One region of the Bacillus sp. LJBS17 genome, then DNA from elsewhere that is predicted to be linked to it. Evidence: predicted binding sites of a transcription regulator. Region 1 holds the regulator's gene; each other region holds the start of a gene.

Region 1 (10,731 bases):
CCTTCCATTAAATCACCATCACCGCAAATACTGTATGTATAATGATCGACTACGTTAAATGAATCGCGGTTGTATGTTTCCGCTAAATGGCGTTCAGCAATTGCCATACCGACTGCCATGGCAATTCCTTGGCCAAGCGGACCTGTTGTAGCATCAACACCGGCAGTATGTCCGAATTCCGGATGTCCTGGTGTTTTGCTGCCCCACTGGCGGAATCCCTTAAGATCTTCAATACTAAGATCAAACCCGCTTAAATGAAGCATGCTGTATAATAGTGCTGACCCGTGTCCAGCAGATAAAACAAAACGGTCACGGTTAAACCAGCCAGGGTTTGCCGGACTTACGTTCATAAATTTTGTCCACAGCGTGTATGCCATTGGAGCGGCTCCCATCGGCATCCCTGGGTGACCAGAATTTGCTTTTTCAATAGCGTCTATTGACAGTGTGCGAATGGTAGCAACTGATTTCTTTTCAATTGTATCCATAAAAATCCCCTTCCTTATGTGTTGTACCCTTACATCATAAATGTCTGACGACTTTTTCTCAACTGTTTCAGCTTAAATTTGAGAGAAACTTGTTGAATTTTGTCACATAAGAGTTTTGATTATAGTATATGCAAAAGAGGAATACGATATTGCCGTATTCCTCTTATATTAGTGAAGTTTGTTATTTCTTTGTTCTCTTTTTAGCTTTTCTGGTGTAACATCATTGCCTTCTGGGTCAATGATTTTCACACTTTTTAACGTGTTCTTCATAGAAGAACGAAAACCTTTCAAGTACTCTTGACGGAGCTTTTGCTGTTCGGCTTTTTCTTCTTCTGTAATAACGCCAGCTTTAGCTTTGGCAGCAAGTTCATTAATTCTGGCAATTTTCGCGTTTGAAATCATGTTAAACTCCTTTATTGCATTTTGTCTATATAGTACTAGATCAAAAAAAGTTTTACAACTGATTCACTCTGCTGTCTCTTCATTCTCTATGTATTCCTGAAAACGCCGGTGAACGGTTGCTTTAGAGACATCATAGCCAAACCCTCTTAGGGTAGCCGCGATTTCAGCAAACGTCAGTTTATTCGCTCTCAGGCGGACGATCTCTGAGATTGGCACCTCTATTTTTTCTTTTCCACTGTTCCCATGTTGGTTTTTTAAGTTTTTTTGCGGTTTAAAACCGTTTTTTACTGCACGTTTCATTCCCCGTCTGATTTTCATGTTGTGAATCTTTCGCTGATACTCTTCCACAATGCTGACGATTTCCAAGACCATTGAGTCAGCCTCCGATAACTCCAGTTCACCTCTATGAGCCGTTGTATAGACTTTCACACCTTCTCTATAAATACAATGAAGCAGTGCGATTTTTGCGTTTCCCCGTCCGAGCCTAGTCTCATCCTGAACCAAAATGACATCAATTCCAGCGTTCTTAATCACATCAAGCAGCTCAAATACACCATCCCGATCCATTTCATATCCGCTGGCTTTTTCTGAAATCACTTTGACCACTTCCATGCCGTTCTCCGCTGCAATGGCCGTAAGCTCCTCCTCCTGCCGCTTTAATGACGTTTCCTGCTGTTCTTTATTTGTGCTTACACGGGCATAAATGAGTGCTTTCATTTTATCTCTCTTTCCTCTCTATCTTACAGTTGCTAATTCATATGCATCCTGATGCTTCTTTTTCAATGGGATCACTAACTCATCACCCGGCTGGATATCAGAGGTTTGAAGTTGATTTTTATCAGCTACCCATTCAATAAAATCATTTTTGTTTATCTTTTTTGTATCGGCTACCTGATCAGCAATTGACCAGAGTGTGTCGCCTTGCTGGACTTCTATTTTAACATACTGATTAAGCTCTTGGCCGCTGCTTGTATATGACAGCATAAGGATAACCGCGCTCAAAATCACTGTGAACAGACCGACAAAAATAATAGATTCTTTACTCATGATCATAACCTCCAACAGGAATGTTTGTTCGCATTTTTATAATTTCAGTATATACGAACAAACGTTTCTGTCAATTGTTTTTTCGAACCTATGTTTGTACTGTAAGGAAAATCATGCTATAATCTTCTTAAAATCGACGTTTTGAGGTGCGAAAAATGACGAAGCTATCAAAAAGGCAACTTGATATCCTCCGTTTTATTAAAGCAGAGGTTAAATCAAAAGGATATCCGCCTTCCGTGAGAGAGATCGGAGAGGCTGTCGGGCTTGCGTCCAGCTCTACTGTCCACGGCCATTTGGCCCGCTTGGAAACAAAAGGGCTGATCAGACGGGATCCGACAAAACCAAGAGCAATAGAAATTCTTGATGAAGAAGTAGACATTCCGCAAAGCCAGGTCGTTAATGTACCGGTCATCGGGAAAGTCACGGCGGGATCTCCTATTACAGCAGTAGAAAATATTGAAGAATATTTTCCGCTCCCTGACCGCATGGTTCCTCCAGACGAGCATGTATTTATGCTGGAGATTATGGGAGACAGTATGATAGATGCTGGTATTCTCGATAAGGACTATGTCATCGTTAAACAGCAAAACACAGCGAACAATGGGGAAATTGTAGTTGCGATGACAGAAGATGATGAAGCAACTGTAAAACGATTCTATAAAGAGGATACACACATTCGCTTGCAGCCTGAGAACCCAACGATGGAACCTATCATTTTGCAGAATGTCAGCATTCTAGGGAAAGTGATTGGCGTGTTCAGAACCGTCCATTAATCTATTGATCTATCAGATGCATGAAATAACCCCCTTTTCCTTTACGGAGAGGGGGTTTGTTGTTCAAAAAAAGCAGGCTCGCCCTGACTTTTGGGTGCGAGCCTGAATAGGAGGAAAAAGAACATCATGTTTACACCATAATTATCCACCAAACAATTGTTGAAGTCAAGAAATTTTCTTTCCCTCAGGAAACTTTTATTCAAAATATGAACGTTTAGAATATTAGACGCTATCTTCTTAAAAACGTTTCATTTTTAGGTCGTGGAAGGATGCGGTTTTATATTTATTAAAGGGCGAGGCAATTGATATAACTGAAAATTTAGTACATAGTTTAGGTAGTTCAACACTCTGTTAAAACAGCTCGCTTTCTTCATATAAAATGTAATATGTATTTCAAATTCTCCTTCACCGAATCACTTGTGCAGTTCAAAAGATATGGCATCGTTGAACTAATCGGGTAGAAACCTTCCCCAAACATAAAGTCTCCACCAACACCCTTCTTTAAATTTAACCTTATATGAAATATGGTGTGTGATATCAAAAGGCCGTTTCATCATAAAAGTGCATATGGGTTTTTTCTTGTTTGTAATATCGAAGCCTGTCTTGAAGTGTTCCGGTATGAAATTCAAATTTGTGGCCGTCAGGGTCGGTAAAATAAATTGATTTTCGATCGCGTTCATCTCGTTCTCTGCCAGGCAGAATATTGACATGAAGTCTTTTTAATTTAGCTGATACCTCCTCAAATTCATGATCTTCAATTGTAAAAGCAATATGGGTATAAGAAAGCTTAATGTCATTTCTCTGGATGTCTGGTTCTTCATTAAGCGCTAGCCAGATGCCGTTCATGTCAAAATATGCAGTTGTTCTTCCCTTTACCAAAAGCTTTGCATCAAACACTTTTTGATAAAAATCAATCGATGTATCCAAATGCGTAACTGAAAATAACAAGTGATTGATTCCTTTTATCTCCACAAATCATTCCCCCCTTGAAAGCTGATCATCCACATATACGACTTTTTTCATAAAAAGATTCATACTGCTGAAAAAAATACCAGTGTAAACAAAAACGGACTGTTTAAAATAGTAACATGACCATTATGAATGGTTTTGAATTGCATTATTTATCATTTGTTTACGCCCAAGAATTTTCTTCAAAAAATAACAAATTAGGTGGTCAAATGAAACATATCATTGCGCTTGCTTCAAAGATTGCTTTCACTCTCGCCCTTTTATATGTGATTTTGGACAGAGTCTATCACGCATCCTTCTTAAGTGTGATGTTTATTGCACTTTTCTTAGGTTTTGTGTCCTATCTTTCTGGTGACATGCTCGTCTTACCCAGAACAAACAATATTACAGCTTCATTGGCTGACTTTGGCCTTTCATTCGTTATTCTTTGGGTATTTGTTTTAACCCAAACAAGAAACGATTTCTCACCATTTGGAGCAGCTCTCCTTTCCGCTGCCTGTCTTACTGTTTTTGAATACTTTTTTCATCGGTATTTACTGAAAAATGTGCTTGATGAAAATTTCCGAAATGAACTGTCAGCGAGAGATAACACCTTACAGTATCAAACGGAAGCCGCGGACGAGCTGTTTCCCGAAACGAATGAGAAGCATAAGGAATAGGAGGCTGTCTTATCGCCTCCTATTTTTCAGTAGCTATTTTTGAGAAAACGGAACATCACTTCTGTAAACTCATAAAACCTCTCATTTTGAGTAACAGCTCTGCTTTTTAAAGAAAAGATGCCGAACAAAGACTTTCGAAACCCTGTGCTCATTTCTATCTGGATACTTAAACCTGTTTTTGATTTATTTGCAATGTTATTCGGACTAACGCCCGCATGTGGATGGTCCGGATTGAGCAATACAGCAGGAAAACCGGCATGCTGCAATTTCTCAACTAAATCTGCCGCTCTTACGCGATCTGTACCGCCGACTTCGATCTGCTGATCTTCTTCTGCGTACCCGTGTAATGAAATGACATATTCATGATTTCCCGTCATTTTAAGGGCCCGAGGTTCATCAAAGTGCGTGCTCGTAATGTGCAGGACTGAGTTTCCTGCCGATTTTAAGCCTTCAAATAAATACATCGAGTACTCTTTGCTGAGCTCTCTCGCTACTTCACTTGTCCCGCCTTCAATACCTCCTCCGTGAATAGCTAAAACAAGAACAGGGCTTCCGGTTTCTTTCGTAACAATGTCGTAATCAGAAGGATCTTCATTGTTTTTTAATTCCTCAAAATTCTGATATACATCTTCAGCATAAATTGAAGAAATCGGAGCAAATACCATAAAAATAAACAATAATTTTACAATTTTAATAGTTGATGGAAAACGTTTGGCTATGTTACAATCAACATGCTTCAAGGAATGGAGCAAACGGCGGAGCAGGGATACTTTGGCCGGTTTCATCTACTCCGCCTCTAAGTCCAAATCAACAGGATGTAGGTCTCTTTGAGGCTTTAGCACGAATTCTCTTGTCCTCCTTGTTAAATTTTTGTTAAATTCACAATATTATATACCATTAGCCCGGGCGCTGTTCTTCTCATTTTTGAATTTATTAAAAGTAAGCTGGCACCACCTCCCCCATTTCCATACAAAACAAAAATGCACCTGCCCTTTGGCCTGTGCATTTTTATTTTCTCTTCATTCTTCGTTTTTTTACTTGATTTAATTTCATGATGTTTTTTTCAATTTTTCTTATGTTTCGCCTTTGCGGGATTGTTTTCATTTCATAATAAACAGAAATAAACCCGCTTAATGTCACTGCTGCAATATAAAGGGCGCGCTGTTTGATCATCCGGTCAGCGTGTCCATGATCATTCGCTTCTTTTTCCAGCCTTTCGATCACAGCTTTATCAAACAGCTGATCGACATACACTTGTTTCATTCCCACTGCAAACCCCGCAGCCAGCCAAAGAATCAGAAATAAACTGATATAAAACACCATAAACCCTTCCTTTCCTGTCTTGATGCGGCGCAGAATTTTTTTAAAACAGTTCACCTATTACAACTGGCAGACGAAGCTTCTTCTTTGTGTTAGGTTCTTTCAATAGGCTGGTTAATATGTGTAATGCTGTAATGAACAGTTAGAAATTTTATTCCAAACAGCCACATATGATGAACAGCGGTTAATTTGTTGTCATGTGCAGCTTCTATCAGAAAGGTTTCAGATAAAGGAAGCGGACAAGTTCCCGCTATTGTTTGCAGATAAATCCCCTCATCCCCCGCTCTGCTTTTTCTCCGCCTGCTTGTTAAAACCAGCTTCTCCTGATGATGATATGGCTTTAAAATACCTGTCATGCTGCTGAATGGAAGCGGTAAAGAAATATTCATATACCCCTCTCCATTTGAACGATACACTGAATAAAGAGCGGTAAAAATGGTTTCGTTTTTTTCATTTGTTCTAATCCAGGCACGTACTCTTTCCCTTCCGTCTTTTTTCGAATGAACACCTTTTATCTTGCTGTACATCCTATACCAGTCAGGGTTCGTCGAAAGATGTATTTGGCCGATTCTTCTGTTGAACCATTCGTAAACAATTGCAAGCGGCCGAAACCACGTGCTCCATGTTACTTTTGCTTTAATATTGTATTCGATGGTTTGTTCATAAAACGAAAGAATGAGCGGCGCCAGTTTTTCTGGTGAAAAATCTTTTGAACGCAGGCTGCCCATATCATCCACAAGTCCGCTGTACCGAGCGTTATTTTCAGCTTGAACTCTAGCTAAAAATTCTTCTCCAATCTTTCTTTTTCCGTAGATACGGCTGAATGTCTTTACACTGTCTGCATCAAAAGACTTCGAATCCTCTATTCTCCACCCTATGAGAGCGGGCAAGATAACACCAAACGCGTTGACAAAACCGTGAATCCAAATCATCTGATTGATGGTCAATGTAACTTCTTGCCGAAATACACCAAATGAATAAATCATCGAGAAAGCAATCGTTATCATTAAAACAGCGGAAGAAACCCGAATAAGAAATGTCGCCGTCTTGGTGCGAAAAGCTGCCGTGAACACCAAAAATGCATGAAAATAAATCGCCGCCATATAAATGCTAACCGCAATGACATCAAGTGTTTTTGAATATGTGATGCCCAGTGCGATAAGAAGGGGCGAAAGCAATATCACCCATGTTATCCAACTATACAACATCCGATGTTTTCTAATGGTTCTGCCGAGTAAGCCGTTGAAGATCGGGAACAGAAAAGCAGAATAGTGAAAGTGGACAGCAGTCAGCAAAATGATGAGAGGGCCAAATTGCATGATCTGCAAATGGGCAGCATAAGCAAAAAACCAAAATCCTCCTCCCGCCAAATAAATAAGACCGAACAAAACTGATGTCTCTTCGATTCTATGTATCTTTGTTTCCCAAAGGCGGAGGATCGCATACAATGCAATAAAAACTGTGTACATCCACCAGATTAGCGCGAAACCTCCAACCTCCGTCACTAGAGCCAGCACCGCAAAGAATGCGGCTACCGGATAGCACTGGATTAGCCCATATTCCATAAACTGAGCAGCACGAACCGGCGATTGACGAAAAACAAAAGGGAAAATTCCAGGCACGAAAAATAGAATGGATAACAAAACGAGTGCCTCTGCCACTGAAATATCCGGTGCTTCCGCTGCAAGAAATCCTATAAAACAAAGCGCACTGACTATGCCATTTCGTTTCATGATTCTCTCTCTTCCTCCTGAAACGTTCCTTTATAAAAGAAAAGAGTGCCAAGAATTGTATTTTGCACATGCACTTCAATGGTGAAACAATTCTTTTTTTCATCAAACGTTTCGCAAACTACGGATGTACCGGTCAGCCATTTCGGCAACGGGATTCTTTTTCCAAATATCAATAGCCATTGCTTTCCCGATGTGATTGTAAGAGAGCCGTCAAGAGATGCCTCGAACGTCAAAACAGACAACAGCAGATGAGGTTTGCCGAAGAAATCAAGTATTCTATTTTCTTTCTCGTCATATATCATTATCGCGTCAAAGAAACGTTTTTTGCCTTTAAAGAAAAATGTACGATTCCATTCTATCCCTGTATGTTGTGATTTCAAAAGACAAGTTCTATTTTGTATTGTAAATGGAATGTCTTTGCCTCTTTCTGAAAAGAAGCATCTGAAAAAAACACCTAGCTTTAACAGCATTCTAACCAGAAAAGAGCCTCCGCTTATTTCTGACATCGTTCCCGTCCCGCTGAATGTATGAGACCCGTCTAATTGGTACCGTTTCTGCAGCTTGGGATGCAGCAAATGATAGTTAATAATTGATTTTTCATAAATCGAACTCACAATGTCACTTCTTTCTCTTTCGTTTTGTGCGCCTGGCACTGGGGAGCTGCAGGCTAAGAGCGCCGCTTGCAGCGGAAAACACACTCAATAGAACCCACATGAATATTTCGGAACCTAGACAAGCAAACCCAGCAAAAATACAAGCCTGGACACCATGAATGATCCATTTTCTTTTTAAAGAAATCAGCCACAAAATAGCTAAGCCTATCTCCGCTGTTCCTGCCAATATGCTTGTCTCAACACCTGCAAAGCCTTGATAGAACCAAAACAGGCTGAAAAACAGACACATGAACACATAGATGATAGCGGATCGAATAAAGCGCTTCGGATGTTTATTTTGCTCTACCCAAAGCCTTAATGCATCAAAGCTCCAGGCAGTCGCCCAGCCAAGCAGCGGTCGAAATAATAAACGATCGATCCATCTTCCCGGCAGTCCGTAGGCTGTTTTGTATTGGTACTGTGTTAAAAACGTCATTTTCCCATTTTCTCTCTGTATATACTTCCAGTAGCCGCTTCCATGCCGAATCAGAGATAACGGATGATTAGAGCCAAAAGCCAGTGAAGAAGACCTTTCAGATGAACATTTGTTGAAAACACCGACGGTTTCTCCAGTACCTGACACCTTTAATCCAAAGCCTACCCTTGTTTCGTAAAGAAACTTCTGTTTTTCGCATGGTTGTCTATTCAAATACGTAATATTTGAAAACCGGAGATCCCATTCCTTATGCAGTGATGGGTTTTGTGTATATTCCCAGAGTGTATCCAGATCAGATTTCATTTCGATTTCTACATAAATCGGTTTCTGCCTCACAGCCCCTTCTCCCTTCTATTTCAAGCAATTCCTATATTAGCATATTGGTCGATTTGAAAAGTGTATATCTTTCCAAAAAAAGTATAAAAAAGAGAAGAGAGGTTTCCTTCTCTTCCTTGGGATTCATTACTGAGTTTTAACCGTGCCGTAATGAGTAATTGTGACGTTCACACTGTATGTGATGTCGGCTTTACTGAAGGTGTCATCCCAGTTATTTTTCACCCTTTTCCATAAGTGAGGATATGTAAGTCTTAAAGATTCATCAAAACCCGCAACATCTGCTTTATAATCATGCTGAATTTTTTTTAATACCTGACCAACTATTTTCTTTACTTCGTTTTCAATAGTCGTTTCGAGACGATCTATAAACTGGGTGTCCAACGCCTCTTTTGTGTTCCAGTTTTCAACCAAATCGCCTTCTGATTCAATATCGACATGGAATGAAATATCTTTCCCTTTTACGATTGGCTGAATTTTACTTTTGATTTTATTGATATCATACGCTATCGTTTGTTGGCTCTTTTTATCATGGCTTTTGACAACTCCGCCTTTCCCTTCTCCTCTAATCCATGTAATCCCCTCAGTTTCATATTCATTTAAAGTGCCTATCATTTTTTTCGATTTTCCGTTGATTACAGCTGCTCCGGAATACTTGACCGCTCCATTCGCCGCAACCACATTTTGCAGTAAAAAGCTGCTGCCAGAATGCAGTTTTCCAATTAGTTTCGCGAGTGTCATAGGGGGAAGAATTCTGGAAACTTTATGTTCATTTTCACCTAATCCAATCAGCCGAAATGCCGGAATTTCTCCGTTCTCTTTCAGCTGGAGAGCGTCTCTTGCTTCCCCTTTAGCAGATAAAACAAGACAGCTCAGCCTGATTTCATTATCACGAAAAAATTGATCCAGCATTTCGTCGATAGGAAATGTGTGCAGCACATCTTCACTCATGACAACAACTTTTAAATGCGGGCTAAACACTTCTCGGTCCCGTCTTAATGCAACCTCACTTCCGATCTGCTGTAATGAATCCCCTGTTTCACTTATATTAATGTACGCTTTTTGTGCTCCTTGTCCGCTACCGCCTCCCCCGCTTGTGCCCGCGCCTGCCGCTTTTTCATTAACAAATTGATAGGTCAGCGTAATGTTGTCTTTTTTCGGATAGCTCCCGCCCTCTTCTTTTAACTCTTTTTCAGTGTTCGTTTCTTTTCCTTTATCAATTGCGATAGCGAATGTGAGACCCAGATCTTCTATTTCCCGACTGCTCCAGCATCCTGTTACGCAAATCATCAGCAGACATACTATGACCATAGCAGGCAATTGACGTTTTAGTTTACTTTTCACCTCTTTTCCTCCATTTCGAAATGACTAACAGCAAAATCGGCAAAGCGCCAAATATATACAAAGCGATATGACTGACCGTATCGCCCAATATAAAGACGTCATTTTCATTTTTCGGCATGCAAGAGAGGATATATATAACAGGAAGCAGCCCAAACATACATGAAAGGGGTTTCTTTTTAAAAACTTGTGAGACTCCCAGGGAAGCTGCATAAAAAGTGATAATAAACGTGGCAAAAAGCTGCATAATCCAAATCACAAGCAGAAATGATTCAAACCGTTCAAATATTAAACCAGGTATTTCAAAACTTCTCATCAGGTCAAGCCCCGGCCATGTTCTCGTCACAACTCCCTCAACTGATAGTGCACCGATGACCATAATCATCGTAATCATATAAAAACTGGTCACAACGCCTGTCCCGATCACAACTGCTTTCACCGCATTTTTCGGCTTTTTCATAAATGCTACTAAAATGAACATAATTTCTGAACATGTAAATGAAAGGTTCGTTGTCTTTACACCTCTAAGAACCGGCATGATTCCATCACCTAATACAGGCCGCAAATTGTTGATCTCAAA
Region 2 (10,731 bases), 1.6 Mb from region 1:
TAGCACGTTGGTTTGAGACATTGTTGATTGCAGTATCAATACTTTCAAGTTGAGTATCAAAAGGAGTATTAGCAAAATCTGTTACATTAAGTGCGTTTACTCCTAAAGCAGTTGATGACATGCTGTCAATGTTAACTGTAAGCTGCTGGCCAGCATTTGCTCCAATTTGGAAAGTGAAACCATCAGTTTCAGTACCATCTAATAACTTTTTGCCGTTGAATTCAGTACGATTTGAAATGCCATCAACTTCCTCAATAAGCGCATCCATTTCATCTTTAATTGCACCAAGATCTTCTGCTTGTTGTGTACCTGTGTTTCCTGCTTGAACAGTAAGTTCACTTCTAAACCTATTATGCCGTAAAGAAAAAGCTTGCCTGCTAAGCCCAAGGATGGACTTGCTGACAAGCTGTCCCCTCTTAACAGAGGGTTTTAAGATGTAGCTGTTTCTTTCGCTTTCAAGAGCGATTTCATGCGTGTTTTGTCACGTTCGATAACAGGCTTCAAATAACGGCCTGTATATGATTCTTCCACTTCAGTGATTTCCTCAGGCGTTCCTGACGCGACAATGGTTCCGCCCCCGGCTCCGCCTTCCGGGCCCAAATCCACAATGTAATCGGCTGTCTTAATGATATCAAGGTTGTGCTCAATAACAAGTACAGTGTCTCCGTTGTCTACCAACCGTTGCAGCACGACAAGAAGCCTGGCGATATCGTCGACATGCAAACCTGTCGTTGGCTCATCTAAAATGTAGAGCGTGCGTCCGGTCGAGCGTTTGTGCAGCTCTGACGCGAGCTTCACGCGCTGCGCTTCTCCGCCTGACAAGGTCGTCGCCGGCTGGCCGAGCGTAATATAACCTAAACCAACATCATAAAGGGTTTGGAGCTTGCGTTTGATTTTCGGGATATTTTCAAAGAAAGAAAGAGCATCTTCAACCGTCATATCAAGCACATCAGAGATGCTTTTTCCTTTGTACGTCACTTCAAGCGTTTCACGGTTATAGCGTTTGCCGTGACACACCTCGCATGGAACGTATACGTCAGGAAGGAAGTGCATTTCAATTTTAATAATCCCGTCTCCGCGGCAGGCTTCACATCGTCCGCCCTTCACGTTGAAGCTGAAACGGCCTTTTTTATAGCCGCGGACCTTCGCTTCATTTGTCTGCGCGAATACATCACGAATGTCATCAAATACACCGGTGTATGTCGCAGGGTTGGATCTCGGCGTTCTTCCGATTGGCGCCTGGTCAATGTCAATGACTTTGTCTAAATGATCCAAACCTTTAATCTCTTTATGGCTGCCGGGTTTCGCTTTCGCTTTATGAAGCTTTTGCGCCAGCGCCTTATGCAAAATTTCATTAACGAGTGTACTCTTTCCTGAACCGGAAACACCTGTAACTGCTGTAAACGTCCCAAGCGGGAACTTGGCATTCACTTTTTTCAGGTTGTTTTCTGAAGCACCTTTAATTTCAATGTAACGTCCGTCCGGCTTTCTTCTTTCAGGAGGCAATGGGATAAACTTTTTCCCTGATAAATAGCTGCCCGTTAATGAGTTTGGATCTTCCATCACTTCTTCCGGCGTACCCGCAGATATCACCTGTCCGCCGTGAATGCCGGCTCCCGGTCCAATATCTATTAAATAATCTGCTGCCATCATCGTGTCCTCATCATGTTCGACAACAATCAGCGTGTTCCCGAGGTCTCTCATATTTTTCAGAGCGCTGATCAAGCGGTCGTTATCACGCTGATGCAGACCGATAGACGGCTCATCTAAAATATAAAGCACACCGGATAAACGCGAGCCAATTTGAGTCGCCAGCCTGATGCGCTGTGCCTCTCCCCCGGACAATGTACCCGCTGCCCTGCTCAATGTCAGGTAATCGAGGCCGACTTTGTCCAGAAAGCTTAAGCGCTCCACAATTTCGCGCAAAATCAAATTGGCGATCTGCATATCCTTCTCAGAAAGGGTAAGGTCTTTAAAGAAGGCAAGTGCGTCGGCGACAGACAGCTCGGTAATTTTTCCAATGTGGCGGCCGTCAATCAGTACGGCAAGCGCCTCTTTCTTTAACCGATAGCCTTTGCACGTCGGACAAGACTTCTGAGACATATACTGCTCCATTTGCTCACGTATGAAATCGGAGCCTGTCTCCTTATAGCGTCTTTCAATGTTGCGCAATACGCCTTCAAATTGAATTTCACCTTCGCGGATTTGTCCAAAATCATTTTCATATCGGAAATAAATCAGGTCATCTCCGCTGCCGTACAGCACTTTATCCAGTTGATGCTTCGGCAAATCTTTGACCGGCACATCCATATCAATCCCGTAGTGGGTGCAGACTGCCTCAAGCAGCTGAGGATAATATTGTGAGCTGATCGGTGTCCAAGGGGCGACCGCATTCTCCTTCAATGACAAATCTTGATTGGGAATGACAAGATCGGCATCCACTTCAAGCTTCATTCCGAGACCGTCACACGTCGGACACGCCCCGAACGGACTGTTAAACGAAAACAGACGCGGCTCAAGCTCACCAATTGAAAATCCGCAGTGCGGACAGGCATGATGCTCGCTGAACATCATCTCTTCCTCACCGATGACATCGATCATAACCCGTCCTTCACCTAAACGGAGCGCCGTTTCCAATGAATCAGACAGCCGGGCTGCCACGCCTTCTTTCACGACAATCCGGTCAATGACTACCTCAATGGAATGCTTCTTGTTCTTTTCTAATTCGATATCGTCGGAAAGCTCAGCCATCTCGCCGTCAATTCTGACTCTGACATAGCCTTGTTTTCTAATCTGTTCAAGCACTTTGACATGAGCGCCTTTTCGGCCCGAGACAATCGGCGCCAGCACCTGAAGCTTCGTCCGTTCCGGGTATTCCAGAATTCTGTCCACCATTTGCTCGATGGTCTGGGATGTAATCTCAATTCCGTGCTCCGGACAATGAGGCTTCCCTACTCTCGCATATAAAAGACGCAGATAATCATAAATCTCAGTTACCGTACCGACAGTAGACCTCGGATTACGGCTTGTTGTTTTCTGATCAATGCTGATGGCGGGAGAGAGCCCCTCAATTGCATCCACATCAGGCTTATCCATTTGCCCTAAAAACTGGCGGGCATAAGCAGACAGCGACTCGACATACCGTCTCTGTCCTTCAGCATATATCGTGTCAAAGGCAAGGGAGGATTTACCTGATCCGGACAAACCCGTGACAACGACAAGCTGATCTCTCGGAATCGTTACATCTATATTTTTCAGGTTATGCGCCCTGGCTCCCTTCACCTCTATCCGATCCATAGCCATTTGTTCATCATCCTTCCGCTTTTAGCTCTAAAAGTAAATCGCGAAGCTCCGCGGCTCTCTCAAAGTCAAGCGCCTTGGCGGCTTCCTTCATTTCATGCTCCATCTGTTCAACGACTTTCTGGCGTTCTTTCTTCGTCATTTTCGACAGCTTCGGCGCGGCTTTTGTTTTGTATTCCGCTTTATCCTCAGCTGCTACTGTGGCACGAATGACATCGCGAATTTCTTTATTTATCGTTTTCGGCGTAATGCCGTGCTCTTCATTAAACCGCTCCTGCTGCTCGCGGCGGCGTTTTGTTTCATTAATCGCAATTTCCATAGACTTCGTTATTTTATCGGCGTACATAATGACGCGGCCTTCCGCATTTCTCGCTGCCCGTCCGATGGTCTGGATCAGCGACCGCTCCGAACGAAGGAAACCTTCCTTATCCGCATCCAAAATCGCAACAAGGGATACTTCGGGAATGTCCAAACCTTCCCTCAGCAGGTTGATGCCGACAAGCACATCGTACTTGCCAAGGCGCAGGTCGCGGATAATTTCAATCCGTTCAAGCGTCTTGATTTCAGAATGCAGATAGTTTACTTTAATGCCGATTTCCTTTAAATAATCGGTCAGATCCTCTGACATCTTCTTCGTCAAAGTTGTCACAAGCACCCGTTCATTTCGCTCGATTCTTGCTTGAATTTCGCCGATCAAGTCGTCAATCTGACCTTCGATTGGACGGACGTCAATAAGCGGGTCAAGAAGCCCCGTCGGACGAATGATCTGTTCGACCATTTCATCTGTATGTTCAATCTCGTACGGCCCTGGTGTTGCTGATACATACACGATATTGTGCATATGCTTTTCAAATTCCTCAAAACGAAGCGGACGGTTATCAAGCGCTGATGGAAGCCGGAAGCCGTGATCCACGAGCACCTGTTTCCGCGCCTGGTCTCCGTTAAACATGCCGCGCACCTGGGGAATTGTCACATGCGACTCATCCACCACGATCATAAAATCGTCTGGGAAATAATCAAGAAGCGTATACGGCGTTGAACCTGGAGGCCGCAGAGTCAAATGTCTTGAATAGTTCTCGATGCCGGAGCAGAAACCCATTTCACGCATCATTTCAAGATCATATCTTGTCCGCTGCTCTAAACGCTGCGCTTCAAGGAGCTTTCCGTTTTCGTGCATGACCTTCAGCTGCTCCTCAAGCTCCTTCTCGATATTTTGAATCGCCTTCTCCATTTTCTCGGCCCGCGTTACGAAGTGGGATGCCGGGAAAATCGCAACATGATCTCGGTCGCCGAGAATTTCTCCTGTCAGCGCATCCACTTCCCGAATCCGTTCGATTTCGTCACCGAAAAATTCAACTCTGATACAATGCTCATCACGGGATGCCGGAAAGATTTCCACTACATCCCCGCGCACACGAAATGTACCGCGCTGAAAGTCGATATCGTTGCGGGCATATTGGATGTCTACAAGTTTTCTGAGCAGCTCGTTACGCTCAATTTCCATTTCAGTCCGCAGTGACACGACCATTTCCCGGTATTCCTCAGGCGAACCGAGGCCGTATATACAAGATACACTCGCAATAATAATGACATCTCTGCGCTCAAACAAAGCTGATGTGGCGGAGTGTCTCAGTTTATCAATTTCATCATTAATACTAGCGTCTTTCTCTATAAATGTATCCGTTTGAGGCACATACGCCTCCGGCTGATAATAATCATAGTAGCTGACAAAATACTCGACAGCATTGTTCGGAAAAAATTCCTTGAACTCACTGTAAAGCTGTCCAGCAAGGGTTTTGTTATGGGCAATCACGAGAGTCGGCTTATTGACTTCTTTAATCAAATTAGACACCGTAAATGTTTTCCCAGTTCCTGTCGCACCCAGCAGAGTCTGATGCTTCTTGCCCTCCTGAATTCCTTTCACAAGCTTTTCAATGGCTTTCGGCTGATCTCCCTGGGGCTGATATTTCGAGACTAACTCAAAGCGATCTTTCACAAAAATAAGCCTCCGTTTCTTTAACGAAATCTTCCTATAGATATAGTAACACAATGGAAAGCAAAATCACTAAAAATACGAACTAAAGTTCGGTGGTTTTTTATTTCCAGCTGTTTTTGTGTATAAAAAACCTGCTTTTAAATCGTAAAAGCAGGTATTCAGTCTTTATATTCATTATGTCCGATTTATTCTTCTTTTTTCTCTGCAGCTTTTTTGGCCATGTACAGTCCGCCAGCCACAAGAGACACAACATCCAATCCTACAATAAAATACGTTTCTGTATAGCCTTTTAAATAAGAGGCAAACAGCAATGCAGCTGTTAAAGCGATCGCCACATAATGATTAAAGGTGACTCTAGTAAATAGAACAACAAGCATAAAAGGGAAAAACAATGCAAAAACGGCTTTTGTAATCAACAAAAACCCTCCTCAGGGATTCTTCATCTGATCTGATTATAGTAAAAAATGAAGAATCGGACAATCGTGCATTCGCTCCCTCTCCTACACCATACCCCTTTTCAGCCAAAATCAATCACCATATTTGCATTTTGGTGCCGGTCAAAACTTATTCCATGGTGCCGCTGTTCTAATCAGCGGCACTTTTTTTATTACATCATCAAGTCCGCCGCCAGATTCCGAGAATAAAAGAAAATAGGCATACAGTACCAGTACGGCCGCATTTTTCAGGATAATATAACCAACTTAACTATTCATTTTATTTAGGACTTTCTGCGTTTGACAGCATTTTCCTGAAAACCTACAATTGAATGATAGTGTTTACTATCATTTTTTAAACACAGGCTCCGCAATAAAAAGACTAGAGAGAAAAACAAAATGAATGAAGAAAAGAGGGGTTTCAAATATGTATTCTGTTTTATTTCGCCAGGCAGAAGAGTCCAGCCAGCTGGCTGGAGCAAAAGGAATGAATTTGATTAAATTGACCAAACACGGTCTTCCTGTTCCGGACGGGTTTATTATTCAAACGAATGCGCTCGCACGTTTTATGGAGGACAACCAGCTTCAAGAGACTAGTGAAAACGTCGAAAGCGGGATCATTTCTGGAACATTTTCGGATGAGCTGAAAGATGAGCTGACTAGTTCCTTTTATAAGCTTAGAGAATCATATCGATCCGTAGCCGTGCGTTCTTCGTCTGCTTCGGAAGATTTAGAAGGCGCCTCATTCGCGGGTCAATATGAAACCTACTTAAATATCAAAACAGAGGAAGAGTTTCTGGCTAAAGTGAAAGAATGCTGGGCCTCATTTTTTTCTGGGCGGGTCAGCAGCTATAAGAAAAAAATGAACAATCAAATCGCAGAGCCGTTAATGGGAATAGTCGTTCAGGGGCTGATCGATTCAGAAATGTCAGGTGTTATCTTCAGCCGCAACCCTGTTACCCATGATGATAGAGAGCTTTTAATCAGCGCCAGCTACGGGTTGGGTGAAGCTGTTGTTTCAGGAAGTGTTACCCCAGACACGTTCATTGTTAATAAATCTTCGTTTGAGATTCAGAAAGAAATAGGTGCAAAGGAAATCTACATGGAGTCTGCGGCAGAAGGAATTGCTGAAAAAGAAACCAGTGAAGACATGCGCAGCCGTTTTTGCCTTACAGATGAACAAGTGATTGAATTGGCTGAAATCACAAAAAAAACCGAAGACCTGTACGGATATCCTGTCGATATAGAATTTGGAATTGCTGATCATCAAATATACCTTCTGCAAGCTCGCCCGATTACAACCATTGATCAGGACAAAAAGGCGGCAGAAGAAAAACGCAGCTTCATGATTACCGACACTGATATGAATGATTTCTGGCTTAACATGGAGTCTAATATTGAAGGTCCGGTGAGTCCGTTATTTTCATCCTTCATCGTGCCGGCATTGGAATATGGCTTGAAGAAGAGCATGCAAAAGTTTCCGATTGGTGTAGTTGTTGATGAAGTAAAACTTTATCGCGGACATATTTATTCCAAAAACCAAGGTGGACAGCAGCCTCCTTCTGAAGACTGCGGCAAAGAGCTTTTCCCGATTTTATCGGAGCATATGTATGACATCATCAATCACACATACCTCCCTTTTTACCGGACACTGGACCAGCTCGCACAAACTGAGCATACCGCAGAAAGCGCACTGGATGCTTTTCAAAAACTAAAGGCCTTTTATCTCACGGCTTATGAAGAGCACTTCAATATCGTTTTCCCGCAAATCCTTTTAACAAACAAACTGCAAGCGATGTATCAGGACATTCAAGGAGAGTCCGAAAACGCTCATTTTTACGAGATGCTGACAGGAAAAATGAACAAATCACTGGAAACGGACCGTTGCTTATGGCTATTTTCTGTGGAAGTTCAGGAGAACCCGAACCTTCTGACCATTTTTGAAAACAACAAGCCTGAACAGCTCCAGGAGAAATTAGAACAAACAGATGAGGGGAGACACTTCCTGAAGAACGTCCATGAATTCTTGCAAGAATACGGATGGAGATCTGTTAAAAGTCATGATCTGATTGAACAAATCTGGGTGGAAAATCCGTATTTCGCTCTGGCTAATATTCAAAATTATGTCCGTAATGGCTATCATTTTGACAATGAATTTCAGAAAACGAAAGAAAAACGAGAGAAATTATACAATGAATTCTTGGAAAACATAGAAGATCCCGGTTTGCGCACCAAATTTGACCGCTATTATCAATGGACACTGAACTCTGCAAATATAAAAGATGATCACCACTTTTATATTGACGCCATGCTGGATGCCAAGGCGAGAATCTTTCTGCTGAAGATAGGTGAATTGCTGGCGGAAAACGGTGTCATTCAAGATCGTGAGGACCTTTGGTTTTTATATGACGACGAAGTGGAACAAGCGCTTCTTCACCCTGTATCCCTGCAAGAAAAGGCTGAAAAACGCAGACAGATTTTTCATGAGTATGAGCTGGCCCAAGCCCCTGCCTACCTCGGCACCCCGACAAAAGAACAGCTCAAAGCAGCTGAAGAAATTGTCGGCGCTGTGATAGAGGATGAAAAAAACACAGAGAATCATATTTTTGGCATTGCGGCATCAAGCGGCATTGCGACAGGTCCGGTGAAAATCATTCGGGACGCCAATGAATTTTCTCAATTCGCGCCTGGGGACGTACTCGTTTGCAAGATGACCACACCGCTATGGACCAGCCTGTTTCAAGACGCCAAAGCGATTATTACAGACACAGGCGGCATTTTGTCTCACGCTGCGATTATTGCCCGTGAATACGGCATTCCAGCCGTTCTCGGCACACGCACGGCAACCGAAAGACTGCGAGACGGTGACATCATCACTGTTGACGGAAGCAGCGGCAAAATCACAGTTGTCAGCCGGTCCTGATGCGTCCCCCTCTTTCTTATACAAGCGGGGCGGGTGTATACTTGTCCTGCCAGTATACTCGTGAGGTGAAACGTATTGAGACCGACAAACAAGAGAATCCTTGACGCTGCCATGCAGCTGCTCGTCAAAAAAGGATATCGCGCAACAACTACAAAAGAAATTGCAGAAAAAGCAAATGTAAGTGAAGCGACGATTTTCAGGAACTTTAAAAACAAACAAGGACTGGTTGAGGCTTTGCTTTCTCAGCATTCTTCAAACAGAGGCAGCATTTTGGAACAAACAGAAGGGGATTTGTACAAAGACCTGCTTCATATCGGAATCTGTCTCTTGGAGGAGCTCGAACATAGAAAAGATATCATTAAAATCAGCTTTCGTGAACCGGCCATGTTTCAGGATGTCATTAACCACGTCACTGAATATCCCCAATCTATGAAACAGCTATTGGTTGATTATCTCAAAACGATGGGTGAGAAAGGGGTTATTCAGACAGGAAATGAAGCGGAGAATGCCGACGTGTTCATGTCGATTATCTTCGGTTATTTCATTCACCGTCTCCACTTAGGAGACCGGGTCATATCAATGCCCCAGGAAAAAATGCTGGAGCACAGCACAGCTCTATTTGTCAAAGGAATTTCTGCTGATTAACTCCTTGGCATAATAAAAAGGAGGATCCCAATGAGCTCAAGAAAAGAATGGGCGCTGATCGTCTCGCTATTATTGGGGGCCATTCTGGCTCCCATTAATTCAACGATGATCGCGGTCGCGCTCTCATCTATTTCCCATACGTATAACGAGTCCATCGCAAGCATCACTTGGGTGGTTACCGTTTATTTAATCGTGATGGCAGTCACACAGCCGATTGCAGGAAAGCTCGGTGACATGTACGGCAATAAAACAATGTACTTATGGGGAGTCGGCCTTTTTCTAATCGCATCTCTAGGCTGCGCCCTTTCACCGAGTCTGCTCCTGTTAATTGTCTTTCGGGCATTGCAGGCTGTCGGCGGGGCATTGCTTACGCCAAACAGCATTGCCATTATCCGGCATGTTGTTTCCGAAAAACGCCTACCGAAAGTGTTTGGATTTTTCGGACTGGGTGCGGGACTTGGTGCAGCACTCGGGCCTTTTATCGGCTCTATACTGATTGACAGCTTCAGCTGGCATTCGATTTTTTGGGTCAACATCCCGTTCCTCGCTATTGCTTTATTTACGGCATTAACGATGTTTCCTCAATATAAAGAAAATAAATCTGACGCGCCGCTGGATATCATCGGCTCTCTCTTGCTTGCAGGCAGCATCGTTTCCATTATCCTGCTGACGAAAAATGAGGCTCCATGGGGATATGCGGTATACAGTGTATTGATACTTCTTTTTGTTCCGCTTTTTTTCAGAAGAGAAAAACGTACCAAGCACCCTATCATTGACTTTGCACTGTTTAAAAGCTCAACCTTTACAAATGCGAATCTATCAGTCTTGTTAAGCAATTTGATGATGTATGCCGTCTTATTGATTATGCCGTTATTTATGACGAACCAATTTGGGCTTAATACGTCTAACAGCGGGATGGCGCTTTCTGTATTTTCGATCTTCATGTCAGCCAGCAACTGGGTGGGCGCGCAGCTCCATCACAAATGGGGAGCAAAAAAAATTATTTTTCTTTCATTTGCCATGATGGCTGGTGCGAATCTATTATTTCTGCTGTTAAGCAGCTCGCATTCTGTCTTGTTCCTCATGCTCTCTCTTATCCTTGGCGGGCTCGCTTCCGGAGTCGGTCTGACCAGCATGCAGGTTTCATCCCTTGCCACAGTAGACCCCGGTATGTCAGGAGTGGCATCCGGGATTTTCTCGACCTTCCGTTATTTCGGAAGCATCATTTCATCAGCCTTAATTGGCCTGATTTCGGGATATCACACCCTATTTATGATTCTCTTTGCTGTAGCCATCATCGGCGTTTTTGTTTCATTGGGCATCAAATCTGATGAAACGGCACGGATAGAAAAAAACTCAGCGTAACGCAAAACAGCCCGGCATCGCATCTTCCTGCGGTGCCGGGCTGCCTTTTATGATCCAGAAGCGGCTGC
Region 3 (10,731 bases), 730 kb from region 1:
TTATGTATATCCTCCCTTAAACCTGTGCGAATCAACCTGCTATCTCAGCAGTTCTTCCAATGCTTCCTGGCCCTCTTCACTGCCCAGCCAATTAGACGTTTTAAATGACTCAACGGTTGCATAGTTCATAAATTCGCCAATTTTCACTGATAAAATATCACTCGCCAGTTCATAAATGTTCAGTTCCGTTTTCTTTTTCCACTTCTTATCTGTTAAGTATGACCACAAACTTTCGAGTTCAACATCATCATACCCGAGAATCTTGAACTCTTCCAGTTTGCTGTAAAGAAACGGCCTGACGTGGTCTTTATATAGATCGGCTGGATGCTTCTCCACGAATTCCACGCTCCTTTTTTATTGTTTTTCAAGAAGACTTGTCATGCTTGGACGATATATACGCATATCTTTATTGTATATGATTCCAGGTAGTTTGAGAAGGCAGGGGGTAAAAATGGCGAAACAGACGTTTTTAAAGGGCACTCTTATCCTTATCGCAGCAGGAATGGTTACAAGAATGCTCGGGTTTGTCAACCGGGTGGTTATCGCCCGTTTTATCGGTGAAGAAGGAGTCGGGCTTTACATGATGGCGGCGCCTACCTTCTTCTTGGCCACTACATTAACTCAATTCGGTCTGCCGGTCGCGATCAGCAAGCTAGTCGCTGAAGCCAGTGCGCGCGGAGATCATCAAAAAACGAAAAATATTTTAGTCATGTCTCTGACCATCACGGGAGTGCTCAGCCTCATCTTTACACCGCTGTTTCTGTTTTTCGCCCCGGTTATGGCTGAAACGATGCTGACAGATAAGCGAACACTGTATCCGCTCTTGGCCATTACGCCGGTTGTGCCGATTATTGCTATATCGAGTGTGCTGAGGGGATACTTTCAAGGAAAACAGAATATGAACCCGCTTGCTATGTCACAAGTCCTTGAACAGGTCGTCCGCATTTCACTCGTGGCTGTCTGCACAACGATTTTTCTCCCTTACGGAATTGAATATGCTGCAGCGGGGGCAATGCTATCCTCAGTGGCAGGGGAGCTGGCATCACTTCTTTATTTATTCGTTTGCTTTAAGTATAAAAAGACAATTAAAATCAGAAAGCATTTTTTCCAGTCAATTAAAAACGGAAAACAAACCTTTACCCAATTAATGAGCGTGTCCCTTCCAACAACCGGGAGCCGCTTTATCGGAAACCTCTCTTGGTTTTTCGAGCCAATCGTCGTCGCTCAAAGCCTTGCCATCGCCGGTGTGGCAACAGTTGCCGCAACAAAGCAATACGGGGAACTGACCGGCTTTGCCATGACGCTGCTGACTCTGCCCAGCTTTATTACATATTCTTTGTCGACCGCGCTTGTTCCTGCGATCAGTGAAGGAATGGAGCAGAAAAAATTGCAGGTGGTGGAATACCGCTTGGAACAGGCGATGCGTCTCTGTCTGCTCAGCGGAGGCATTTCAGTTGTTATTTTATTTGTTTTTGCGGATGAGCTGATGAGAGTGATGTACGGTTCCTCAGGCGCAGCTGTATTTATAAAAGTGATGGCCCCGTTTTTTCTGCTTTATTATTTTCAAGGCCCGCTTCAAGCTGTTCTGCAGGCGCTTAATTTGGCAGGAGCTGCGATGATGAACAGCTTAATCGGAGCGCTAGTCAAAACAGGCCTTATTTTTGTCCTTGCCACAAGGCCTTCTCTTGGCATTATGGGCGCGGCATTAGCCATTGTGACAGGCATGGTGCTCGTCACGCTATTGCACGCAGCAACCGTAAGCAAAGTGCTGCCGATCAGCATCAAAATCAAGGAGTATGCGCTCAGCTTCGCTGTTATTGTAATTTGTGGATTTATCAGCTCCACCATCAAACAATATATAAGCTTTGGAGCATCTGAGGCTGTCAATCTAGCCGGATGGATTGCGGTGAGCGCCGCCATTTATATAATCCTCCTGCTCGTTTTCCGTTTAATTAAAAAAGATGAGCTTCGCCGCATTCCCATTATCGGACGTCTAATCGTCCGATAACGGTTACGGGCGGTGCCCATCTTTTTCATCAATAAATAATTCTCCGTCTGTAAACGAGCAAAAAGAAATATCTGAAGGGTTTGTGTATCCGTGTTTTTGCAAACTTTCGAGCAGCCATTTTTTATCTTTACTGATTCTGGACAGGTTTTCTGTTTGAATGAAGCCGTCTATAATGAGCGGCATTTCGAGCTGTCGATGCTCTCCGCTGTTTTCTTTCTTAACAATAGTCAGTTTGCCCGACGGCTCTAAAATAGCAAATGATACGTCAGCTACTCTGTCGATGCTATTTTCTCTGAGCTGAACCATTAAATCATCAAAATTATAACGCTGTGATTTCATGGCGTCTTCGTCAATTTTTCCATATTTGATAATTATGGTCGGCTTACCGTCAAGAAGCTGGCGGACTTTTCGGTTTTTTAAAGAAAAGTATGCCAAAGTCACTTGAATGATCATTAATACAAGCATTGGCAAAATGGTATGAAATAGATGATCGTCTACGTTTTCTATGGCTAAAACGGCAATTTCAGCCATCATGATAAAGACAACGAGATCTAATATACTAAGCTCTCCGATCTCCCGCTTGCCCATGAGACGAAAAATGACCAATATCACAAAATACAATACGACTGTGCGAAACGCAATAGTGAGAAGCTCTTCCATCATGCACCTCCAACTCATTATAGGTTGCAACAAAATGATCAATTTATGTAAGAAAAACCGATTGCATTTCACAAAGCTTTTACGTCTAATTCATGGGATAAGGGAATACATTTTTACAAAGACGAGCCATCAGCATGTCTGACGGCTTTGTGCAAAAAGAACAGAAGCCTTTTAATACAGGCAGAAAGGAGACAATCATGGAGGAGACGAAACAAGTTGGAAAAGGCATTCTTTACGGCTTAATCGCCATATTTGCAGCCATGCTCCTGACAAGTTTGGCGGTTTCACTTTTATTGACCGCAACCTCGCTGGAAGAATCATCATTTAACTGGCTGATCACAGCTATCTCATTTCTCTCTTTATTTATCGGCGGGTTCATTTCAGGCGGGAAAGGCAAGGAAAGAGGCTGGATGATTGGAGCATTGACTGCCTTAAGTTTTTCTCTGATTATCTTATTGTTTCAGTATTTAGGATTCGGAAAGACATTTACAGCAGAACAGCTGATCTTCCATCTGGGATTTTTAGGGGTGTGCATGCTGGGCGGGATTTTCGGCGTGAACATGAGGGGAAACAGGTCTTCCACATAAAAAAGAGCGGGCTCACTTGCCCGCTCTTTTTTGTTTGCTATGTATAGCTCCTGCTGTTATTCAGCAGCAGAAACTTCTCTGATCGCGCGGCGGTCGAACGTAAGACGTGTGTTATCACCAGTCTTAATTACGACTTTGCTTTCGTCGATAGAGTCAACAGTACCGTGCAATCCCCCGATTGTCACTACTGAATCGCCTTTTTTCAGTTCCTCTTGCATTTGGCGTACAGCCTTTTGCTGCTTTTGCTGAGGACGAATCAGCAAGAAGTAAAGGACCGCAAACATTAAAATAATAGGAACCAATGTACCTAAAGTGCCAGTCATCATTTTCACCCCTTTCTGTAAGCCTGTTATGTTTATTTAGAAGCTTTTCGCATTTGGCTTGTTATAGCCGTAACGCTCAAAGAACTCTTCTCTGAAATCACCCAGACGATCCTCGCGAATAGCCTGTCTTACCTGCTCCATTAAGTGTAACAGAAAATGAAGGTTATGGTAAGTTGTTAATCGAAGGCCGAATGTTTCATTACAGCGAATCAAGTGCCTAATGTACGCGCGAGTGTAGTTTTTACATGTATAGCAATCACACTCTTCATCAATCGGACGGAAGTCTCTTTCAAATTTCGCATTTTTCATATTGAGTCGTCCTTCAGCAGTAAACACTGTGCCGTTTCTTGCAATCCGTGTAGGCAGCACACAGTCAAACATATCGACCCCGCGGATCGCTCCGTCGATCAGTGCATCCGGAGAACCTACTCCCATCAGATATCTCGGTTTATCCTTCGGCAAGAGCGGTGTTGTAAATTCGAGTACACGGTTCATGACATCCTTCGGTTCACCTACAGACAATCCGCCTATAGCATATCCCGGAAAATCAAGGGAAATCAAGTCCTTCGCACTTTGTGTCCGCAGATCTTCATATTCTCCGCCTTGTACAATACCAAACAGCCCTTGTTCATCCTGACGATTGTGGGCATTCAGGCAACGTTCCGCCCAACGGCTTGTCCGTTCAACTGACCTCTTCATGTAGTCGTACTCCGCCGGGTATGGCGGGCATTCATCAAACGCCATCATAATATCAGAGCCGAGTGCGTTTTGGATCTCCATCGCTTTTTCCGGAGATAAAAACAGCTTGTCTCCATTTAGATGATTGCGGAAATGGACACCCTCTTCCTCTATATTACGAAACTTGCTTAAAGAAAAGACCTGAAAACCGCCTGAATCTGTTAAAATTGCGCGGTCCCAGTTCATAAATTTATGGAGCCCGCCCGCTTCTTTGACAATGTCTTGGCCCGGACGAAGCCATAGATGATAAGTGTTGCTCAAAATGATACCTGCATCCATTGCTTTCAGCTCTTCAGGCGACATTGTTTTGACTGTCGCCAGTGTGCCGACCGGCATAAAAACCGGCGTTTCGAAGGAGCCGTGAGGCGTATGCACTTTGCCCAGCCGCGCTCCTGTTTGTTTGCATTCTTTTATAAATTCATAGCGTATTGGTTGTTCAGCCACTTTTGATGAGGCCTCCTGTTCTCAAATTATATAATCAGCATCGCGTCTCCGAAGCTGAAGAAACGGTATTCCTCTTCCACTGCATGGTTATAGGCACGCAGAATGTTTTCTCTTCCAGCAAGCGCGCTGACCAGCATAATCAATGACGATTTCGGCAAATGGAAGTTTGTAATCATTCCGTCAATGGCTTTAAATTCATAGCCCGGATAAATAAAAATAGATGTCCAGCCGCTTGATGCTTTAAATTGCCCGTCATGTTCCCCGGCAATCGTCTCAAGCGTGCGTGTCGAGGTCGTGCCGACAGAAATGATCCGACCGCCATTTTCTCTTACTTTGTTTAAGGCTGCAGCCGTTTCTTCTGACATTTGATAAAACTCTGCATGCATATTATGCTCTTCCACTTCATCGGCACTCACAGGGCGAAACGTTCCAAGGCCTACGTGCAGTGTGATGAACTCAATTTGCACGCCTTTGTCTTTCAGCTGCTGTAAGATTTCTTCCGTGAAGTGAAGGCCAGCTGTAGGCGCAGCAGCAGAGCCGATTTCTTTTGAATACACTGTCTGGTAGCGCTCTTTGTCATCAAGCTGTTCTTTGATATATGGAGGGAGCGGCATCTCTCCAAGGGATTCAAGCACCTCGTAGAAAATACCATCATATTGAAATTCCATCTTTCTGCCGCCGTGCTCAAGCTCTTCCGTGCAGATTGCCTTCAATCTTCCGTCTCCAAATGTGACAACAGTTCCTTTTTTCACCCGTTTCGCCGGTTTGGCAAGTGTTTCCCATTTATCACCGGTTTCCTGTTTCAACAAAAGAAGTTCCACTTTCGCGCCGGTATCCTCTTTTGTGCCGAATAACCGCGCAGGCAGTACCCGGGTATTGTTCAGGACTAGACAATCGCCTTCGTTAAAGAAGCTGATAATGTGTTTAAACGAGCTGTCAGTAAGCTCTCCTGTATGTTTATCGAGCACCATCAGCCTTGAAGCATCACGCTGCTCCAACGGTACTTGTGCAATTAAACGTTCTGGTAGTTCAAAATCAAATAAATCGACTTTCATGATGATTTCACCTTTATTCTAGTCTTTTGTTATTTCATTCTGCCAAAAAGATTAAGCAAAATTGATAATACCACACTTATAATAATACAAGTGACAACCGGGAAGAAAAACGTGACATTTCCTTTTTTTACAAAAATATCTCCCGGCATCTTGCCGACAAAATGCAAAACTGCTCCGATAATAAGCAAAACAGCACCAAGAATCATGATGATCTTAGGAAATTCAGTCATATCGGGGAGCCTCCATTTGGAAATGATGATAAACGGCCGGTGTCACGATCCTTCCACGCGGCGTTCTTTGTATAAATCCAATTTGCAGCAGATATGGTTCATATACGTCTTCAATCGTATGCGATTCCTCGCCGATGGTAGCTGAAATCGTATCAAGGCCTACTGGGCCGCCGTTGAATTTTTCGATCATGCCCATCAGCAGCTTATGATCAATATGATCCAAACCGAGACGGTCAACCTGAAGCCGCTCCAGCGCATTCTGAGAAATGTCTTCCGTAATCCTGCTGTCACCCAGCACTTGGGCGAAATCGCGCACCCTTCTCAGCAGGCGGTTCGCCACGCGGGGCGTCCCTCTCGATCTTCTTGCAATTTCAAGAGCCGACGGTTTATCAATCTCAACCTCGAATACATCAGCGGTTCTTGTGACAATATCCGCCAGTTCTTCTTGTGTATAGTACTCAAGGCGAGACATGACGCCGAATCTGTCTCTTAAAGGAGCCGTCAAAAGCCCCACCCTCGTCGTGGCTCCCACCAGCGTAAAAGGCGGAAGGTCGAGCCGAACCGAGCGGGCAGATGGGCCTTTGCCAATCACAATGTCCAGGCAAAAGTCTTCCATTGCAGGATAAAGCACCTCTTCGATCGATCTGTGCAGCCTATGTATTTCATCAATAAATAATACATCTCCCGGTTCCAGCGCCGTTAATATAGCAGCCAAATCACCAGGCCTTTCAATAGCAGGCCCTGATGTCGTCCGCAATTCCACTCCCATTTCATTAGCAACAATCGAAGCAAGCGTTGTTTTTCCGAGTCCGGGCGGCCCGTACAGAAGAACATGATCCAGCGTCTCCTGTCTCATTTTCGCCGCATCTATAAACACGCGCAAATTTTCTTTTACCTTATGCTGCCCGATATACTGTGCCAGATTTTGCGGCCTCAGGCTTTGCTCTATCACTGATTCATGGTTGTCTGCTTCACTTGAGACGAGCCGTTCATCCATGAACATCACCTTACTTTAATAGTTTTTGTAATGCTTTTTTCACATATTGGTCTGTTGTCAGCCCAATTTCTTCTTTAAGGTGAGGAAGCACCTTTTTGATTTCTTTTTCAGCATATCCGAGAACCCTGAGGGCTTCAAGTGCTTCTTCAAGAGCCGTTTCCGCTGTTTGCTTTTCAAGCCTTTCTTCATGATTAAACAGATTTTCAATCATTTCAGGCACAACATCTGCCAGCTTTCCTTTTAAATCTAGAATAATCTGGCGTGCGGTTTTCTTTCCTACTCCAGGAAACTTGACCAAAAAAGCTTCATCTTCATTTTCAATTGCTTGGATGACCGCTCCGGGATCACCCGAGCCCAAGATGGCAAGTGCTCCTTTCGGGCCAATTCCGGTCACGTTTAACAGCTTTGTAAAGAGCGCCTTCTCCTCTCTTGTTGAAAAACCGTAAAGCGAAAAAGCATCCTCTCTGATATGATGGTATGTAAAAATCGTTTCCTGGCTTCTCTCCTTATATATAAACGGATTCGGCGTGAAAATCTGATAGCCGATGCCGCCGTTCTCTATGACAATATATTGGGGAGATACATAATCAATCGTCCCTTTAACAAATTCAATCACGCAAATTCACCTCTTTGACTGTTCTTCATTGTACCATAAAAACAGCCAAAGTCTTATAGAAAAGTTAACATATGTTCGCTTCTCTCTCATTCTTTCACGAAAAAAAAGACATGAATACATGTCTTCAATCAGCGGACGTTACCCGCTGTATGTCTTCATATGTTCGATGACATCCTCAAACTCCGCTTTTGTCCGAAATGGAATGCCTTTCAGCAGATTTTTTTGCATATGGCTTTCCAGCCTTTCTAAATCAATTTGAAAAAAAGACTGAATTGGTTCGGAAGCTGGCTCAGGCCGCCCATGAAAAGTGGAAATCACTCCATTATCCGATACACCGATATACCCGTTGACCTTGCTGAGCGGAGATATATCGTCCATTTGCTTCCGGAAGAGCACATATCCCTTTTTTTGTTCCACAAGCGTCCATCCGGCATAAGCTGCCCAAAAATCATCCATAGAAAACACTTTTTCATGCCTATGCTCAATGCTGACATCGCCGTCCAAATACACCTTTTCAAGCTGCACATGCACCTGCAGCGGCTCATAGTGCTCCACTTCCGCGCCAAGTGCGCGGGAAGGAGCTCCTAATAAAAATACTGCCGCTGAGCAAAGAATGCCCAGCAAAAGATACGCCGTGCTGAATCGTTTCACCCTCTACACCTCTTTGCACACGTTTATGATTAGTTTGACCAAAGAGGCTACTGCTTAACCGTTTTATCAAAATTTGTCTGCACATTTTCCCTGACAAACCGTTCCTCCGTATACACATCTGTGCTTTGCTCAGAAATTGTCAAGAATCGCGTCAGAAAGGCACTGAAAAAATACAATGCCGCAAAGATCCAAATCACGCCGCCTGCACCGAGCGGCCCAATGAAAAGACTCACGATGCCCGGCGCGATAAACGCACATAAACCAGATCCCAAATTCAACACTGACATGGCAGCACCTTTATTATCAGGTGCAAGCGTCGGCAAAAGCGCGCTTAATGGAACGTATCCTGCTAAAGCCGCGCCGTAGCAGCAGGCGATAATCATGAGCACCCAATACTGATGCCCGATCAGCTGAGGCGTGTAATACAGCGCCAGCGTAAAAATACCGCATCCGACACCGCCAAACCACATGACCGTATTGCGCCAGCCAAGTCTATCTCCGACTGCACCGAAAATGATATTAAACACAATATTCACAAAAAACAGCGTCCCCCATATTTGCAGCCATTCCGAAACCGAATACCCGTATCCTGCTAAATAAGTAGGAAGAAAGATGGCAAATCCAAATTGTCCTATCGCATTAATCGTCTTGACCACTCCGCCGATGCCTACCTTTGGGTTTTCAAACATAATCGTAAATGCCTTCGACAGTTCTTTCCATTTCGGCTGATCTTGTTTTTGTATCGGAGTAAATTTATCTTTGTTAAAAAATAAGGCAAGAATTCCGCCTGCCGCCACAAACAGTAAAGCGCTCCAAAGCGTATTGATTTCTCCAAAGGCCGGAACTGCATAGCTGGAATAGAACGGGCCGAGCACGTTAAGGCCGCACGTAAACATAAACCAAAACCAGCCGACGGCTTTGCCGAGAATATTTTGAGAGGTGCTGTATGACACCCATACGAGAAAAGAGTATGCAAACAGCGGATATCCCAAGCCTCTAAGAGCATAGCTGCCCAAAAGAGCCGGATAATACATATGAGGAATCGCCCAGCCGATAAAAGCGGCCGAACCGAGGATAAATGCAAGCAATCCGACAGTCATCGTTTTTCTCGGCCCCCAAGTTTGGACAAACGTTCCTGAAAGCCAAGCTGAGATGGTGACAGCAATGCCGTACATGGTAAATAACGATGCGGATTGCTGCATACTGAGACCATGATCAACGAGAAAAGGAGACAGCCAGCCTTGTTCGAGGCCGTCTCCAACCATAAAGATGACAACGCCAATATAACCCCAAACCATGTGAGAAGGAATTCCGATTTTGTTCAAAACATTTCCTTTAGCATGTACTGTATTCATTTTCTCCACCGCCTACTTAAAGTATCAATGGAGTATATACCCAAGCTTGCTGAATTGTAATCCTGTTAGATTAAAAAGCGATTTTTTCAGTGTGCTCAATGCTGACAGGCATGCCAAAAGCAAGCGATTGCTGTGCTGCTCTGGCGATCCTTCCGGCCTGTAAACCGTCATTGCCGGTGCAGGGAGTCTCCTGGTTTGTGCCGATCGCTTCTGCAAAACGGAGAATCTCCTCCTCATATGCATCCTTATAGCGTTCAAGGAAAAAGAAATGCGGTTTATCCTTCATCACAAAATCAGCTGTTGACACCTCAACCGTTGTCGGCCTGCTATTGTCAGCCGCTGCAGAGCCTTTCGTCCCGAAAACCTCAACCCGCTGGTCATATCCGTACACAGCTTGGCGGCTGTTATCAATCACAGCCATGGCACCGTTTTCAAAAGTCAGTGTAATAACAGCTGTATCAATATCACCCAGCTCCGCAAAAGAAGGATTCACCAAAGCCGCCCCTTTGGCATACACTTCCGTCACTTCGCTTCCCATAATATATCTGGCCATATCAAAATCATGGATCGACATATCCATAAACAATCCGCCTGACGTACGGACATAATCTATATTCGGGGGTTCTGGGTCCCGGGACGTGATTCTTAATAAATGAGGTGTACCGATTTCACCATTTTCAACAATCGTTTTGATTTTCTTAAAATGAGGATCAAAGCGGCGGTTAAATCCGACTTGAAGTGTTACCCCGTGTTTCCGGACAGCCGCAAGCGCTTCACTCGTTTCGTCCAGAGAGAAACTAACGGGCTTCTCACAAAATATATGCTTTTTCGCCTCGGCTGCTTCTTTGATCATCTGTGCATGTACGGCTGTAGGAGAGCAAATAAAAATAGCATCAATATCAGGATCATGTAATAAATCACGATAATCAGAGGTTATGTATTCAATCTGATGACTGTCGGCCCAGCTTTTTATACGGCTTGCCTGAATGTCAGAGACTGCTTTTATTTTCATGTGAGGAATCCGGCTTATATTTTGAACATGAAGTTTGCCGATGCGGCCTGCACCG

The links. The regulator LexA, encoded in region 1, represses DNA repair genes until DNA is damaged. The targets are predictions, from matches to a motif close to CGAACATATGTTCG.
Region 2: uvrB (excinuclease ABC subunit UvrB) is a predicted target of LexA. The motif match lies at 5,375-5,388, and genes of this name have one in related genera.
Region 3: ruvA (Holliday junction branch migration protein RuvA) is a predicted target of LexA. The motif match lies at 7,723-7,736, and genes of this name have one in related genera.

Annotation. Positions count from the first base shown of each region.
Region 1 covers NZ_CP079759.1:2,013,791-2,024,521, reverse strand. The annotation lists gene tkt (transketolase) at 1-485, opposite strand, end outside; gene KXZ66_RS10395 (DUF896 domain-containing protein) at 654-887, opposite strand; gene KXZ66_RS10390 (YneB family resolvase-like protein) at 951-1,604, opposite strand; gene yneA (cell division suppressor protein YneA) at 1,623-1,940, opposite strand; gene lexA (transcriptional repressor LexA) at 2,090-2,707, shown strand; partial or broken gene KXZ66_RS22565 (hypothetical protein) at 3,078-3,336, opposite strand; gene fosB (metallothiol transferase FosB) at 3,245-3,679, opposite strand; gene KXZ66_RS10370 (YndM family protein) at 3,886-4,335, shown strand; gene pghL (gamma-polyglutamate hydrolase PghL) at 4,362-5,120, opposite strand; gene KXZ66_RS10360 (hypothetical protein) at 5,344-5,658, opposite strand; gene KXZ66_RS10355 (YndJ family protein) at 5,748-7,388, opposite strand; gene KXZ66_RS10350 (DUF4166 domain-containing protein) at 7,385-8,002, opposite strand; gene KXZ66_RS10345 (hypothetical protein) at 8,007-8,813, opposite strand; gene KXZ66_RS10340 (Ger(x)C family spore germination protein) at 8,940-10,154, opposite strand; gene KXZ66_RS10335 (spore germination protein) at 10,144-10,731, opposite strand, start outside.
Region 2 covers NZ_CP079759.1:3,564,930-3,575,660, forward strand. The annotation lists partial or broken gene KXZ66_RS18495 (flagellin) at 1-337, opposite strand, end outside; gene uvrA (excinuclease ABC subunit UvrA) at 430-3,303, opposite strand; gene uvrB (excinuclease ABC subunit UvrB) at 3,311-5,296, opposite strand; gene KXZ66_RS18510 (CsbA family protein) at 5,482-5,712, opposite strand; gene KXZ66_RS18515 (PEP/pyruvate-binding domain-containing protein) at 6,158-8,653, shown strand; gene KXZ66_RS18520 (TetR/AcrR family transcriptional regulator) at 8,729-9,298, shown strand; gene KXZ66_RS18525 (MFS transporter) at 9,329-10,663, shown strand; gene minJ (cell division topological determinant MinJ) at 10,711-10,731, opposite strand, start outside.
Region 3 covers NZ_CP079759.1:2,746,738-2,757,468, forward strand. The annotation lists gene secDF (protein translocase subunit SecDF) at 1-1, opposite strand, end outside; gene comN (post-transcriptional regulator ComN) at 40-336, opposite strand; gene spoVB (stage V sporulation protein B) at 452-2,008, shown strand; gene KXZ66_RS14270 (DUF421 domain-containing protein) at 2,012-2,668, opposite strand; gene KXZ66_RS14275 (TIGR04086 family membrane protein) at 2,866-3,255, shown strand; gene yajC (preprotein translocase subunit YajC) at 3,312-3,578, opposite strand; gene tgt (tRNA guanosine(34) transglycosylase Tgt) at 3,615-4,760, opposite strand; gene queA (tRNA preQ1(34) S-adenosylmethionine ribosyltransferase-isomerase QueA) at 4,787-5,815, opposite strand; gene KXZ66_RS14295 (DUF2905 domain-containing protein) at 5,845-6,045, opposite strand; gene ruvB (Holliday junction branch migration DNA helicase RuvB) at 6,038-7,042, opposite strand; gene ruvA (Holliday junction branch migration protein RuvA) at 7,053-7,658, opposite strand; gene bofC (sporulation cell-cell signaling protein BofC) at 7,797-8,309, opposite strand; gene KXZ66_RS14315 (MFS transporter) at 8,357-9,664, opposite strand; gene iolG (inositol 2-dehydrogenase) at 9,735-10,731, opposite strand, start outside.